4 regions of the Aminobacter sp. Y103A genome follow, and region 2 is predicted to be linked to each of the others. Evidence: riboswitches for the same ligand, from Rfam matches in the RefSeq annotation. Region 2 holds a riboswitch; each other region holds the start of a gene.
The links. A riboswitch is a leader RNA that binds a small molecule or an ion and turns the genes downstream of it on or off. The one in region 2 is predicted to bind cobalamin.

Region 1: linked by a shared signal. The riboswitch ahead of Amn_RS20780 (ABC transporter ATP-binding protein) and the one ahead of Amn_RS17665 (CbtB domain-containing protein) in region 2 are both predicted to bind cobalamin.
Region 3: linked by a shared signal. The riboswitch ahead of Amn_RS02800 (ribonucleoside-diphosphate reductase subunit alpha) and the one ahead of Amn_RS17665 (CbtB domain-containing protein) in region 2 are both predicted to bind cobalamin.
Region 4: linked by a shared signal. The riboswitch ahead of Amn_RS22690 (ABC transporter substrate-binding protein) and the one ahead of Amn_RS17665 (CbtB domain-containing protein) in region 2 are both predicted to bind cobalamin.

Annotation. Positions count from the first base shown of each region.
Region 1 covers NZ_AP017986.1:4,232,308-4,236,102, reverse strand. The annotation lists gene Amn_RS20790 (FecCD family ABC transporter permease) at 1-39, opposite strand, end outside; gene Amn_RS20785 (ABC transporter substrate-binding protein) at 94-1,038, opposite strand; gene Amn_RS20780 (ABC transporter ATP-binding protein) at 1,055-1,870, opposite strand; cobalamin riboswitch at 1,979-2,188, opposite strand; gene Amn_RS20775 (MFS transporter) at 2,221-3,387, opposite strand; gene Amn_RS20770 (membrane-bound PQQ-dependent dehydrogenase, glucose/quinate/shikimate family) at 3,792-3,795, opposite strand, start outside.
Region 2 covers NZ_AP017986.1:3,590,912-3,594,706, forward strand. The annotation lists gene cobO (cob(I)yrinic acid a,c-diamide adenosyltransferase) at 1-308, opposite strand, end outside; gene cobU (bifunctional adenosylcobinamide kinase/adenosylcobinamide-phosphate guanylyltransferase) at 308-817, opposite strand; gene Amn_RS17660 (CbtA family protein) at 810-1,586, opposite strand; gene Amn_RS17665 (CbtB domain-containing protein) at 1,603-1,779, opposite strand; cobalamin riboswitch at 1,815-2,011, opposite strand; gene Amn_RS17670 (gamma-glutamylcyclotransferase) at 2,079-2,768, opposite strand; gene Amn_RS17675 (acetyltransferase domain-containing protein) at 2,890-3,795, shown strand, end outside.
Region 3 covers NZ_AP017986.1:583,350-587,144, forward strand. The annotation lists gene Amn_RS02790 (TonB-dependent hemoglobin/transferrin/lactoferrin family receptor) at 1-245, opposite strand, end outside; gene Amn_RS02795 (peptidase domain-containing ABC transporter) at 604-2,364, shown strand; cobalamin riboswitch at 2,439-2,650, shown strand; gene Amn_RS02800 (ribonucleoside-diphosphate reductase subunit alpha) at 2,761-3,795, shown strand, end outside.
Region 4 covers NZ_AP017986.1:4,637,600-4,641,394, reverse strand. The annotation lists gene Amn_RS22695 (nucleotidyltransferase family protein) at 1-1,046, shown strand, start outside; cobalamin riboswitch at 1,167-1,356, shown strand; gene Amn_RS22690 (ABC transporter substrate-binding protein) at 1,625-2,674, shown strand; gene Amn_RS22685 (FecCD family ABC transporter permease) at 2,736-3,795, shown strand, end outside.

The DNA.
Region 1 (3,795 bases), 640 kb from region 2:
CACAAGCACCACGGCCAGCCCCGGTATCAGGGCCGGCATGGCGTGGATCAGGACGTGTCTTGGCCCTGTGACGAGGTGGCGATGCGACACGGCTCAGTCGGCCCGCATCGCGGCGGCCAGCCGCTTGATCGCCGCAATGTTGCGCGGTCCCGGCGTCGCCTCGTTGTATTCGAGCACGAAGAAGCGGTTGTTCTTCACTGCCTCGATGTCCTTGAAGGCCGGGTTGGTGCGCATGTAGTCGATCTTCTGCTCGGCAGTTACCTCACCGTAGTTGACGATCACCACCATGTCGGGATTGCGCTCGATGACCGGCTCCCAGCCGATCTCGACCCAGCTCGACTCGACGTCGTCGACGATGTTCTTGCCGCCGGCTGCCTCGATAATGGCAGTCGGCATGGCGTAGCGTCCGGCGGTAAACGGCTTCTGCTCGCCGGAATCGTAGATGAACACGTTGACCGGCTTGTCGAGCTTGGGCAGCTCGCCCTGGAAGTCGGCGAGTTCCTTCTCATAGCCTGCCACCAGGACCTCCGCCTTCTCGCGCACACCAAAAATGGCGCCGAGATTGAGCAGGTCGGCATACATGTCCTGAAGCGACGACTTGTCCTTCTTCATGATGTGGATGCAGCTTTCGGTCAGCTCGTAGACAGCGATCTTGAAGGGCGCGAGCGTATCCGGAGTGACGTCGCCGCCGACCTTCATGCCGTAGTTCCAGCCGGCGAAGAACAGGTCGGTGTCGGCGCCGAGCAGCACTTCCTTGCTGACGTATTGTGGGGCGAGTTCGGGCAGTTCGCCGACGCCCTTGCGCAAATCCTCGCTCAGCGTCTTCCAGCCGGAGATGCCGGAATAGCCCGCCATGTGGTCGGTGAGGCCGAGCGCCAGCATCATCTCGGTCAGGTTGACGTCGTGCGAGACGGCGCGCTTGGGCGCGGCCTCGAAGGTGACGTCGCGGTTGCAGCTCTTGACGGTGACGGGGAAGCCGCTGGCCATAGCTGTTGCGCAGGTAGCGAGCAGGGCGGCGGCGATGATGGGCAGGCGCATGGAGGCTCCTTGATGTTCAGCGTTCGAGGTGGAAGGAAAAGCGTGGACGACCGGTGACGGGATGGTCGTCGAGGGTCGCTCCGACGGAAAAGCTGTCACGTATGCGATCGGGCGTCAGGATGTCGGCGGGCGCGCCGCAGGCAATGGCGCGGCCGCCGTCCATGACAAGCACGCGGTCGGCATGGGCCGAGGCGAGCGCCAAATCGTGCAGGGAAACGATGACGGTGCAGCCGAGATTGCCGAGCAGTTCCAGCACTTCGAGCTGGTGGCGGATGTCGAGGTGGTTGGTCGGTTCGTCGAGGATCAGAAGGTCGGGTCGCTGCACCAATGCCCGGGCGATCATCACGCGCTGCTTTTCGCCGCCCGACAGCGAGCAGAGGTCGCGCGCAGCGAGTGCGGTCAGGCCGAGCAGGGCAAGGGCTGCCTCGACTTGGTCGTAGTCGCGGTCGCTGGTGCCGAAACTCGTGACATGCGGGGTCAGGCCCAACTCGATGATTTCTGCGACGGTCAGGCCGAAGTCCGAGGCGCTTTCCTGAAGCACGGTCGCGATACGGCGGGCGCAGTCGCGCGGCTTCATCTTCCAGATGTCGGTGCCGTCGAGGCGGACAGTGCCCGAAGTCGGCTTGTGGTAGCGGTAGAGGCAGCGCAGCAGGCTCGACTTGCCGGCGCCGTTGGGGCCGACGATGGCGAGCAACTCGCCCGGCGCAACCGCAAGGCTGATCGGCTCGAGGATCGGCTGCGAAGCACGAGGGCCCCAGCTGACGCCATCGAGTTCGAGCAGTGCCGGGGTGGTGCCTACAAGGCGGCTAGCGGCGTGGACGCAATCGAGCATGCCCTGTCTCCGCGGTCGGGCGGAGGCAGCAGAACGATCCGGAAAGCGCGCCGGTACCGAAGAAGGCAGTCGCAACCATCATCATCTCCGCGGCACACCCCGGCCGGTTGAGTTAATCGGATGATGGCAGGTCTCCTGGCTTGCGGGTGATCGCGCCTCGGAGCCTTCCCGGCCTTTCGGCCAGTGGCATGTTTCCGAATTGCTATCCGCTCACAGTTGCGGGGGCAGCCACGGTTTCGCGTCGGGGACGTCTCACCGTGTTCCCATTTAACCTGCTGCCCGAACCGGATAGCAGGAACCATCGCTGTCGTGGCTACAGCAGCGACGGGTTGCTGACAATCGCTAAAGCGTCATGCCGCCTGCTGAATTGCGTCACGGCGGTCGAGCGCGAAGGAAATGAGCGCCACGCCGAAGGCAGACAGTGCGATGGCCGCGCCGACGAAGGGCAGGTCGGCATAGCTCACGCCCATCGAAATCGCAGCACCACCGGCCCAGGCGCCGGCGGCGTTGCCGGCGTTGAAGGCGCCCTGGTTGAGGGTGGCCGCGAGGTTCGGTGCCTCCGAAGCGGTTTCGACGACGCGCATCTGCATCGGCGGCACGATGACGAAGGTGATGACGCCCCACATGAAGACGAGCAGGATCGCCGCTGGCGCCGAAGAGCTGAGTTCGGCGAAGGCGACGTGGATCGCCGCCATCACCACCAGCGCGCCGATGGCTGTGGGCATCAGCTTCCAGTCGGCCAGCTTGCCGCCGATGATGTTGCCGATGGTCATGCCGCCGCCGAACAGCAGCAGCACCCAGGTGACCGATTCAACCGAGAGGCCGCTGACGTCGGTCAGGATCGGCTTGATGTAGGTGAAGACGGCAAACAGGCTGCCCGAGGCGAGCGCCGAGATGATCATGGCGAGCCAGACCTGGAGCTTGCCCAGCACCTTGACCTCGCCTGATACCCCGCCCTTGCCGGGAGGGGCGACGCCCGCAGGGACCAGCCAGGCTATGGCCGCCACCGAGAGCAGGCCGATGACGACGACGGCAAAGAAGGTGGCGCGCCAGCCATAGGCTTCGCCGAGTGCCGTGCCGCCGGGAACGCCGAGGATGTTCGCCAATGTCAGGCCGGCAAACATCAACGCAATTGCGCTGGCGCGCTTGTTGGTTGGGACCAGGCTTGCCGCCACCACCGAGCCGATGCCGAAGAAGGCGCCGTGACCAAAGGCGGTGATGACGCGGGCGATCATCAGCGTCCAGTAAGTGGGGGCGATGGCGCAGAGCAGGTTGCCGAAGACGAACATCATGGCGAGCCCGATCAGCACCGGTTTGCGCGGCAGTTTCGCTGTGCCCACCGCGATGATCGGGGCGCCGACGACGACGCCGAGCGCGTAGCCGGTGACCAGAAGACCGGCGGCCGGGATCGACACGCCGAGGTCTGCGGCGACCTCCGGCAACAGGCCCATGATCACGAATTCGGTGGTGCCGATGCAAAAGGATGCAACGGCCAGAGCGAGGATCGGCAAGGGCATGGGCGGACTCAGGGGAGCTGAAACGATTTAGACGCACAATTTCCTCATGTCCGGCGCGGCACAAGCGACGTTGCCGCATTGCAGCAATGCACCTGGCGCATAGGAGAAGTGCGCAAGGCGCTAGCTGAGACGATCAGGATTGCTGGGTGAGGTCGCGTCGGAGAAATTCGTAGAGCCGGTCGACTGCCGAATTGGCGGCCTGCGGGTTGCGCAATATGCCGATTTCCATCTCGGGCAGAGGCGGCAGGCCCTCGGCTTCGCCGATGACGCGCAGGCCGGGGGCACGCTGCGCTGGGCGAGCACGGCTACTGGCGGGTACCCGTTCGTCGCACGGGTACCGCCCTTGCCGGCCAGAAATGAAAAGGGCGCCCGAGGCGCCCCTTCCGATGTCGATGCGCCCAGACTCAG
Region 2 (3,795 bases):
TCCCAGGTAAAGCCCTCGCCCATCGTGTGCCAGACGGCGCGGTCACCGAAGGCGGCGAATGCGTCCTGCTCGCCCGAATGCCAGGCGCCCTTGATGAACTGCACGACGCCAACCCGCTGGCCATAACCCAGCATGCGCAGCGCCAGACCGAATGCCGCGGTCGACTTGCCCTTGCCGGGACCCGTGTTGACGATCAGCAGCCCCTTCTCGACGATGGTCTTGCCGGCGACCTCGGCATCCTGAACCGCCTTGCGCTTGGCCATCTTGGCGCGGTGACGTTCGGCTTCCTGCTCGTCGATCGTCTTCATCATTTCACCTTCATCGGCAGGCCGGCGACAAGAAACAGCACCTCTTCGGCCACGGCCGCCACCTTCTGATTGAGCCTGCCGGCATCGTCACGAAAACGGCGGGCCAGTGCATTGTCGGGCACGATGCCGAGCCCAACCTCGTTGGAGACCACGAACCACGGCCCGCGCGGACGCGACAGTGCCTCGACGAGCGCCGCACATTCGGCCTCGACGTCATGATCGGCCAGCAGATGATTGGTAAGCCAAAGCGTCAGGCAGTCGACCAGAACAGGCGCGCCATCGGGCAGGCTGGCGAGCGCGCCTACCAGATCCAGCGGCGCGTCGAGCGTCCGCCAGCCCTCGCCACGGCGTCCCAGATGGATCGAAATGCGCTCACGCATCTCGTCGTCATAAGCCTGCGCCGTGGCAACATAGGTCCACGGCGCAGGAAATTGGGTGATGAGCTGCTCGGCATGCGCGCTCTTACCGGAGCGCGCGCCGCCGAGCAGGAGGGTCAGCTTCTCAGGCAAGGCGGCTGTTCAGCGACGGCGCCGGCTCGCTCATGAAGCGGTTGCGCACGTAGCCCGCCACCGCCCCCAGCACGACCCAGAACACCAGATTGGTGATGGTGACGGCGACGACGAAGCTGTGGTGCAGGTCTGCTGGAATCGGCGACTCGTGGCTTTCCGGTTGCGGTGCACCGACGATGTGCGGCGCAACGATCAGCACCACACCGAGTATCGCCAGCGGCAGCGACTGCTTGAAGGCGATCAGCGCGAGACCCGCCGCGGTGGCGACGACGGTCAGCGTCCACCAGATCTGGCGTGCGCCAAGATCGGCGGCCGGCATCGCCGGCAGCTCCGGCGGCAGGCCAAGACCGGGAGCCAGGGTAAACACGGCAAAGCCGGCAAAGCCCCAGAACACGCCCTGGCGCCAGTTGGCGATGCCACCGGCAAACTCGGAAACGGCGACCAGGATCAGGCCGAAAGCGATGCCGCTGACGATATTGGCGAGCGCCGAATAGGCAAAACGTTCAGCGCCGTCGGCCGGAGCCCAGGCTTCTTCTTCGGCTGGCGCCGCAGTCTGTGCCGCCGTGGTTTCGGCGCCGGCCGCAGGGGCGGTCGCCTCAGTGCCGGCAACTGGTGCCGCGGCGTGCTCATGGCCACCGCCGGCGTTCTCATAGGTCTCCGCCTTGAGGATCAGCGGGACGGTTGCATAGGTCTGGAGTGCGGCAAGGACCACGCCTGCCAATAGCCCGCTGATCGCCGCGATGAACACGACGTTTCTGAAGATGGACATTGTTGGATCGCCTTGGTTAGTGGCAGGGGAAAGCCATCGAGTGGCGATAGTCGTGGGCAGCGTTGTGCACCACGTCCATATGCGAGAACCCGAGGAAGCCAACAACGAAAAGGCCGAGCAGCGCGGCAAGCGCCAGCTGCATGCTACGCGACTGCGAAGAGACGTCGGTGCCGAGAGCAGAAACAGTGTTCATCACAAGTCCTTTCGCCCTCCACCCGAGGGCACAGAGATAAGTGCCTGTCGCCGGCAGGTCTCCTGGCTTGCGGATCGGCACCCTTCCCCGCCTTCCCGAAGCAAGCTTCAGTGGCATTTGAGGAGAGCTAACCGCATACAGTTGCGGGGGCAGCCACGGCTTTGGACCTTCAAATGGCCCTTACCGCATTCCCTCTTGATTCCATAACGGAACCGACGACGCCGCAACTATAGAAACAAATGGCTTGGGCGGCAAACCAAATTCCGACGCCGCCGCGCTCGAAAGCGGCGTTCCGGCGATCATCCGCGGGCCACGATTCGCTCGGCCACCAGATGCTGGAGCCGCCACAGATGCCGATCGTGGATCGCCCGCTGCTCGAGGTTGCTGACCACATTATAGAGATAGTCCGCAGCCGAACCCCAATGGCCGCAGGTCGTCGCCAGTCGCTCCGCCACCGCGTCCTCGCCCAGCGCGCCGGCATAGGCGTGGCCTTTGCGGTTGATGACGAAGGCGAGCGCGGTCAACGGACCTTCATCGGTGGCGAGCTTCAGCCAGCGCGGCTTGTAGGTGGAGGGTTTCAGCGTCATCTCGCGGCGAAACAGCCTGTCCAGCTGCTCGCGGCGGTCGCCGTCCGTCAGCCTGAGCGCCACGCCCTTGCACTGGCCGCCGCGATCCATGCCCATCATCAGTCCAGGCTCAGCCTTTGTGGCGCGCCAGCGGGTCATGTTGATGCAGAACGAACGGTGCCAGCCGCGCGCCAGCGCCACCCTTTCGTCGGTGTGCTCCACCTCGGGTTTCCAGATCAGCGATCCATAGGCAAACAGCCACAACGGTCCATTGCCGGGACGCGCGGCAAGCGTCTCGTCGATCATCACCTCATAGTCGGCGTCGTCGAGATGCATCGCATCGGGGTCGGGGCCCGTGTCAGCGACCTCGCGATGGCAACGCGCCACCAGTTCCTCGGTCAGCGCCATCTTTCGTCCGCTCATGCCCGCCCCATCAATTGCTTAACCCTGTGCACGACAGACAGTTCTGCTCTCTTCCGCCCCGCTTCAACCATGATAGTGCTGCATGGGCGCTGCAACACCCGAAAACGCAGAAGCGAACAATATGACGATGCAACCGGACCCCGACCAGATCAAAGCACCTTCTCGGCGCGTATCGGTCATCGACATCGCCCGCGGCGTAGCCCTGATCGCCATGGCGATCTACCACTTCGCCTGGGACCTCGAATTCTTCGGTTATGCCGATCCGGGCATGACCGCCTATGGCAACTGGAAGCTGTTCGCGCGCTGCATCGCCTCGAGCTTCCTGTTCCTCGTCGGCGTCAGCCTGGTGCTGGCACATGCCAAGGGCATCCGCTGGCCCGGCTATTTCAGGCGGCTCGCCATGGTGACAGCGGCGGCACTAGCGATCACCGTCGCCACCTGGTTCGCCACGCCCGACACCTTCATCTTCTTCGGCATCCTGCATCATATCGCGCTCGCCAGCGTGCTTGGCCTCGCCTTCCTGCGCGTCCCGCCGGTGCTGACGCTGATCGCCGCTGCTCTGGTGATCGTAGCACCCCACTATCTGCGCTCGGAGGCGTTCAATCACCCGGCCCTGGTCTGGATCGGCCTTTCCACCGCCAACCCGCGCTCCAACGATTTCGTCCCGCTGTTCCCCTTCTTCGGCGCAGTGCTGGCTGGCATCGGCGTCGCCGGACTGGCGCTCAGGGCAGGCCTGATCGAAAGGATGGCGCGACTTCAGCCCGGCGCCTGGTCGCGCCCCCTCTCCTTCTTTGGTCGCCACAGCCTTGCCTTCTACCTCATTCACCAGCCGGTGATGATCTCGCTGGTCTGGCTCTTCGCCCAGCTCTTCCCGGCCCCGGTCGAAACCCGCGAGGTCACTTTCCTGAAATCCTGCCAGCTTTCCTGCGAGCAGAGCCGCGACACCGATTTCTGCTCGCGCTACTGTGTCTGCATGCTCGACGAGTTGCAGAAGGATGATTCGTTCGATCGGCTCTATGCCTCCGAC
Region 3 (3,795 bases), 2.6 Mb from region 2:
TCGATGACCGACACCGACATCGGAATGTCGAGCACCTTGCCGGTGGTGCGCGCCGATGTGACGACGAGCCTGTCGAGCACGATGCGCTCTTCATTGCTCAGCAGCGGCTTCGTTTCCTCGACCTTCTTGGCCGGTGTCGTTGCCGTCTGGGCACTGGCGATACCGGCCGATTGCAGCAACAGAAGCGAAACGCCGGCCAGAAGCATTTGCGACCGCGAACCGCGGCCGGTGTGAACGTTAGACATGACAGCCCCCTCGAAAAATCTGGAAAAGCTGGCTGTCCGCGAACGAAGGGCTGGCGTAAGTTAATATGAGTCTGTGACTCAAGATTGGTGATGGCTGTATAATGGGTCCTGCGGTGTGTGCAAGCCGGGTGATGCGCGGCGCGACACCTGGCCTCACCTGGAACAGACACATGCCGGCGCCGCCCAGCTACGGCTGGCGAGGATCTGGAAGACTTGTTTTGTTCGTCGTTCCGCGAGGCGGGCGATTTTCGCCGAAGCGTTTCACAATAATATGACTATCATTGTCATATTATTTGACAGGAAAGCGCGAATGACCTAGCGAACCCGTCCCTGTTGTTCGAGCGGCGTCGGGTAGGCAATGAAATTTCGAGAGAAACTGAACGCCTTGCGCAAGATACCGCTCGGCGATTGGCGGATACTGATGCGGATCATGGGCATCTACCGCCGTAAGTTTTTTCTTGCCATTGCACTTTCGCTAGCCGGAATCGTGCTCTCGGTGACGGTTCCGATCCTTTCGCAGAAGATCGTCGACAGCGTCATGGTCGGCAAGGACGGTTGGGCAGCGACCCAGTTCGCCGCCATCGCCATCGTGGCGGCGGTTATCAGGCACATGACCTCACGCTGGCACAACTCGCTGATCAACGACGTGGACGCAAGGTTCACCGCCCGGCTGTCGAGACGCATCTACTTCCGCCTCATGCGCATCCCCTATGAGAGTTCGGCATCCGCAGGCGGAAGCACGATCAACCTCCTCAACGAATCCCAGCGTGTCGCCACCTTCATGCTGAGCGCTGCGCCGAATTTCTTCCTCACCATGTTAAGTGCTGCCGTCTCGTTCGCCGTGGCGCTGTACTACGACTATCTCATCTGCCTGCTGGCCTTTGTCGTTGCCCTGATCTTCGCCGTTTTTGCCCGCAAGACCAATGCCCAGCTGGGCGAGGCGAGCCGCAGCTCGTTCCGCCTCAACGGCGCCCTGCAGGGGGCGACCGCTGAAACGGTAGGCAACATCCGCGGCATCAAGTCGAATGCGGTTGAGCGCTTCTTCATCGGGCGCTGGTCCGCGAAGTCGGCCGAAGCCATCAAGGCGCGCTGGCACATACTCGACCTCTCGCACTCCTATTCGTTCACGCTTGGCCTGCTGAGCGAGATCCTGACGCTGCTCGTCGTCCTCGTCGGCTGCTGGCGCATCCTGCGCGGCGATCTCACGATCGGTGGCCTGCTTGCGCTGCAGCTGCTCGTCACCCGGGCGACCATGCCGATGCTGACCAGTGCCGGCATCCTGATCCAGTTCCATTCGGTGAGCGCCACCGTCTCGGCCCTCGCGGCTTTCCTCAAGCGCCAGCCGGAGCGCGCCATCGTTGCCCCGGCGCTGCGTGCTGCTGATTTCGGCCCGATCACGGTCGAGGATCTGACCTTCCGCTATCCCGAGGCGACGGCTGCGGCACTCAACGGTGTCAGCCTGGTGCTGCCGGCGACGGGCGTCGTGGCGATCGTCGGCCGCAATGGCTCCGGCAAGTCCAGCCTGCTGCGCGTGCTTTTGGGACTGGAGCGCGATCATGCCGGCAAGGTGGCAATCGGCGGCATCGACGTCCGCGCCTACAATCCGCGCTGGCTGCGCGGCCGCATAGGTGTTGTCGACCAGGAGACGTCGCTGTTTTCGGGTACCATCCGCGAGAACCTTCAGGCGTCGCTGCCGCGCCCGCTTCGCGACGACGAGATCGACAAGGCGCTGGCGTTTTCCTCCGCCGACAAGTTCACCGCCGGCCTGCCCAAAGGCATCGACACCGAACTGGTGCAGGCAGGGCAGAACCTCTCCGGCGGCCAGCGCCAGCGCCTGGCGATTTCGCGCGCCGTGCTGCGCGATCCGCACATCGCCGTTTTCGACGAACCTACTTCGGCGCTCGACGCCGAATCGGCGATGGCGCTCGAGCGTGAGCTGCTGGCCTTCGGCCGCGACCGCCTCGTCATCATCGTCACGCATCATCTCTTTTCGGCGCGTTCGGCCGACATGATCGTCGTGCTCGACGACGGCAGAATCGTCGGCACGGGCAGCCATGAGGCTCTGAATGCCGAATGCCCGGTCTATCAGGCGCTGTGGCGCGACTACGTCAGGGATTGATCGGCCGCCGGCGTTGATCGGTCGATGAGGTGGAAATGATTCTTCCACCTGTTGACACGACACCGGGCAGTCATACTACATGTAGACATCGTGGTCTTCCGAGTTGATTCCAGCTCGGGAGCTAAGAGGGAAGCCGGTGCGCGATTTCGCAATGCCGGCGCTGCCCCCGCAACTGTAAGCAGTGAGTTGCTGTCGCGTAGTGCCACTGGCGCCAATGGGCGCTGGGAAGGCCAGACAGCAGCAATGACCTGCGAGCCAGGAGACCTGCCGCGATCGAGTCTGAACGTCCACGGGCGGGGTGTCCGGTGGTGCGCTTGCGTTCTGCTGGCTTGCGCCGGCCGAAATCCGGCATGCGTCCGCCCAAGGCCCTTCGCCCCCAAACCATCGGGGAAGATGATGCCGGCGACCTCTACACTTCAATCCAGCGGAACCGACAGCGTTCCGTCCGCTCTCAGCCAGGGTTCCGAGACCGCGTCCGAACCTGGCTACCGTGTCATCCGGCGCAACGGCGCGGTGACGCCGTTCGATGCGATCAAGATCACTGTGGCGCTGACCAAGGCATTTCTCGCCACCGAGGGTTCGGTGGCCGCCGGTTCGCGCCGCGTCCACGACGTCGTCGAGGAACTGGCCGGCCAGGTGTTCGCCGCGCTGACCAGGCGGGCAGATAGCGGCCGCACCTTCCACATCGAGGAAATCCAGGACCAGGTCGAACTGGCGCTGATGCGCTCCGAGCATCACAAGGTCGCCCGCGCCTATGTGCTCTACCGCGAGGAACGTGCCCGCGAACGCGCTGCCGCCAAGGTCACGTCGGTCGAGGTCGCCGCACCGCCGCTCCAGGTCAAGGCCGATGACGGCGGCCTGGCACCGCTGAACGAGACGCGACTGGCCCGCATTGTCGACGAGGCCTGCAGCGGGCTCGAGGCCGTCTCAGCGGATGCGATCCTGGCCGAGACAAGGCGCAATCTCTATGACGGCATCACCGCCGACGAGCTTTCGCTGGCGCCGATCCTGGCCGCCCGTACGCTTGTAGAAACTGAACCGAACTACGCCTTCGTCAGCGCCCGGTTGTTGCTGGACCGGTTGCGGCGCGAGGCACTGAGCTTCGTCTCGGCCAGGTCTGAGCAGGCCACCCAGGCCGAAATGACCCAGCGCTATGCCACCTATTTCCCCGCCTTCATCGCCACCGGCATCAAGGCCGAATTGATCGACCCCGAACTTGGCCGTTTCGACCTTGCCAGGCTCAGTGCCGCGCTAAAGCCCGAGCGCGACCTGCAGTTCCAGTATCTGGGTCTGCAGACGCTCTATGACCGCTATTTCCTGCACAGCAAAGGCAAGCGTTTCGAACTGCCGCAGGCCTTTTTCATGCGCGTGGCGATGGGCCTGGCAGGCCGCGAGATCGACCGCGAGAGCCGCGCCATCGAGTTCTATGAT
Region 4 (3,795 bases), 1.0 Mb from region 2:
AGCACATGGTGGCCGCCTTCGACATGCTGCGTCATGGCGACTGGCAGGTGTCGACAGGGGTCAGTCCCCAATATCTCAAGCCGCGGTTAGCTGCGGTGCGGTCGATGAATTTCTTCAAGGGCAGCTATGGCGACATCGATCTGCACCAGGTCGCTTATGACTGGTCGCAGGCAGATGAGGCGGACGACGCTGCGGTTTGGCAGCGCGCCACGCCGGCCTCCTTCACCAGTCTCGACGTGCTGGTCCCTTCGACCGCCGACCGGGTGACGCTGGCGATCGGCCATGGCGGCCTCGACGCTCATACCCACAGCGACTGGCTGGTCGACACAGCCTCGGCGATCCGCGCCGGCGGCGTCGACTGGGCCGTGCTTTGCGACGTCGTCGCCCGCAGGCACCTTGCCGTGCCGACGGCGGTGGCGCTGAGCTATCTGAAAGCAGAGATGTCGGTGCCGGTTCCCGACGATGTGCTGGAGCAGGTGGTCGACATGGCCGATCGCGCCGGCGCCGCCCGTATCGCTGCCTTGCTGCAGGCCAAGCCGCGGACCGACTTCAAGGGTCTGACCTGGCTGTCACGCGGTGTCGCCAAGCAGTTGCGCATGCGCAAGAAACGCGCTGTCCGTGAGCGCGAGCTGCCCGGCGTCGTCTGGCATGGTCGGCGCACACAGGCGGGCGATGGTGCGGGGCAGGTCACCCCGGCACTGGCGCAGCAGGTGCCGTTGCCGCCGGCGGCAGTTGGCGGTGCGCCTGCCGAGATCGACATTGTCGTGCGGCTGGACGTGCCGCCGGTGCGCCGTCGCATCGAGATGGAGCTGAATGGCGGCGAATGCCATTTCGCGCGGCTGCGCTATCGCAAGCTGGGTAAATCAGGCGGCCGGCTGACCTTGCGGTTTCGCGGTACCATCCGGCCAGACCAGGCGGATGGCGCGTTGGTGCTGTCGGCGCGGCCGTCGCGACAGTTCCGCGCGTGGGAGCATGAGCAGACGGTCGCCACCTATGGTGCGGTGCCGTTCCAGATCGTCTCGGTGACCGTTTCGCCGGCTCGCTAAGCCGGAGAACAGTTTGCGCTGCCTGCAGTTCCGCGCAACCTGGTCTCAGCATCGTCGCGGCTCAGGCAAATGCCGCCCTGTATAGTCCCGGATGGCAACTTGACTTTACCTTGGCCGTCGATAGGTTGGCGCCGTCATGGTCTTCCGCCGCGAGGTGGAAGCTAAGAGGGAATCCGGTGCGAAACCGGAGCTGTCCCGCAACTGTAAGCGGTGAGCCTATTGCCCCTGTGTCACTGGCATTCGTGCCGGGAAGACGGGCGACAAGGCTAGGACCCGCGAGCCAGGAGACCTGCCTGACAGAGTGAGATTCCGTGGTCGGGGTGTGCCACAGGAATGCCGGTTCCCGTCCGGAAGCCCGTTTGCGGCTTTCGCCAGGTCTGCATTTCCGCATCCCCGCCAGGGCAGTCAGAGGTTGGCGCGGCGATGTCGGGAAGAACGGTTTCCCCAGAATATCGAAAGTTTGGGCAGACGCATTCGTCGCCTGCTGCCGTGGCATCGCGCCTCTACCTATTGTCCCGGACGCCTTCCGGGCATGGCAACGCCAGGCGTTGCGCACCCCTTTCAAGCAAGGAGAGATCATGAACATCAGACATTGGATCCTTTGGCTCGGGCTCGCCGCGGCATCCGCCATTGGCCTTGCGCCGGCGGCCGCGGATAGCTTCACGGACGATGCCGGCCGAACGGTCGAGCTGGAACTGCCGATCAAGCGGGCGGTGATCTTCAACCGCTACGCGGTCGAGTTCGCCCGCGCCATTGGCGCCATCGACAAGGTCGTTGGCGTCGATGCCAGCACGATGCGGGATCCGACCTACTGGCCGCAGTTCAAGGAAGCCGACATTGTCGGCCAAGGCCAGACGCAGCCCAATTACGAGGCGATCGTTGCGCTCAAGCCGGACTTGGTCATCATCCCTCGCAACGGCGTCTATGAGGAGGCAGCCAAGCAGCTCGAAGCCTTCGACATTCCGGTGCTGGTCGTCACCGCCTGGGACACGCTGCAGCATGTCGAAAACGTCACATTGTTCGGCAAGCTGTTCGACGAGAAGGAAAAGGCCGATGCGCTGAACGCCTACTACACCAAGTACATGGACCTGCTGGCCGAGCGTCTGAAGGGCGTCGAGCGTAAGAAGGTTTATCTTGAAGAGGTCCGTGATCTCGTGACCGTCACGCCCGGCTCAGGCTGGCACGACATGATCGAGGCCGGCGGCGGCACCAATGTCTTCGGCGACATCGACATCAAGAAGGAGCCGTCGTCGCGCGGCAACGAAAACAGCTTCACCGTCGATCCCGAGGAGATCATCGCGCGCAAGCCCGACCTGGTGATCAAGCTGCAGCCCGGCTCCTACCAGACCATCCCGGAGGCAAAATTCGCCGAGAGCTGGAGGGCGATCGTCGCGCGCGAGGAAATATCAGGCACGCCGGCAGGGCAGGCGGGCGATGTCCGCCTGATCAACTACTACCTCGCCGGCGGCTCGTCCAAGGTCACCGGCGCGCTGCAGGTCGCCAAGTGGCTCTATCCCGACCTCTTCACCGACGTCGATCCCGAGGCTGCGATGAAGGAATGGATCGAGATCTACCAGGGGCTGCCGTTCCAGGGCGGCATGACCTACCAGGGCACAGCCTCCAACTGATCGACCAGCACGCCGCCGCCCGTCAGGCGGCGGCGTACCCTCTCAATCCGGAGCCTAGACCATGGACATCGCAAGCAGTGCCGGTTTGGCGCGTGGCCAATCCGACGGCATTTCCAGCCTCTACCACCGAGCCGGCTATCGCAAGGCGGCTGTCATCTTGTGGTCGCTGCTTGTGCTGCTGCTCGTCGCCGGCGGCGTTGCCATCGTCGGCATCGCCGAGACGGGGCTGGTGACGCTGCTCATGGTCATCCTGCAAAAGGTCTCGTTCGGTCATTTCGTCGCCGAGGTCGATCCGCAGCAGGCGCGGGTGCTCGTTCATCTGCGCCTGCCGCGCGTCGTCATGGCCATGGTAGCCGGTGGGTCACTGGCATTCGCCGGTGTTTTGATGCAGGCGATCACCCGCAATCCGCTGGTTAGCCCCTACACGATCGGCGTGTCCTCGGCGGCGGCCTTCGGTGCCTCGATCGCCATCATGTTCGGCATAGGCTTCAGCGCCGCCGGGCTCTATTTCGTGCCGCTGACGGCATTTCTGTTCGCGCTCGGCTGCGCCGTGCTGGTGTTCTCCATGGCCTGGCTGCGCGGCATGGGGGCACAGACGATGGTGTTGACCGGCATTGCCCTGATGTACCTGTTCAGCGCCATGACCGCAGCCGTGCAGTTCGTCGCCACCCAGGAGCAACTGGCCCGGGTCGTGCACTGGACGTTCGGCAGCCTGAACGGCATCGGCTGGGATGCGGTTGCCGTCTCTGGTGCGGCACTGCTGGTCGCCCTGCCGCTGGCGCAGTCGCGGGCCTGGCAATTCAACGCGTTGACGAGCGCCGGCGACGACGTTTCGCGTTCGCTCGGCATCAATGTCGCGCTGCTGCGCGGCATCGCCGTCGTGCTGTCGGTGGTGGTCTCGGCGGTGGTCATCAGCTTCACCGGCGTGATCGGCTTTGTCGGGTTGATCGGGCCGCATGTCGCCCGGCTGTTGATCGGCAGCGACCATCGCCATCTCATCCCGTTTTCGGCGATCTGCGGCGCCATGCTGCTGCTTCTGGCCGACACTGTCGGGCGCATGGCGTTCAGCCCGACAGTCATTCCGGTCGGCATCGTCGTCGCCTTCGTCGGCGTGCCGCTGT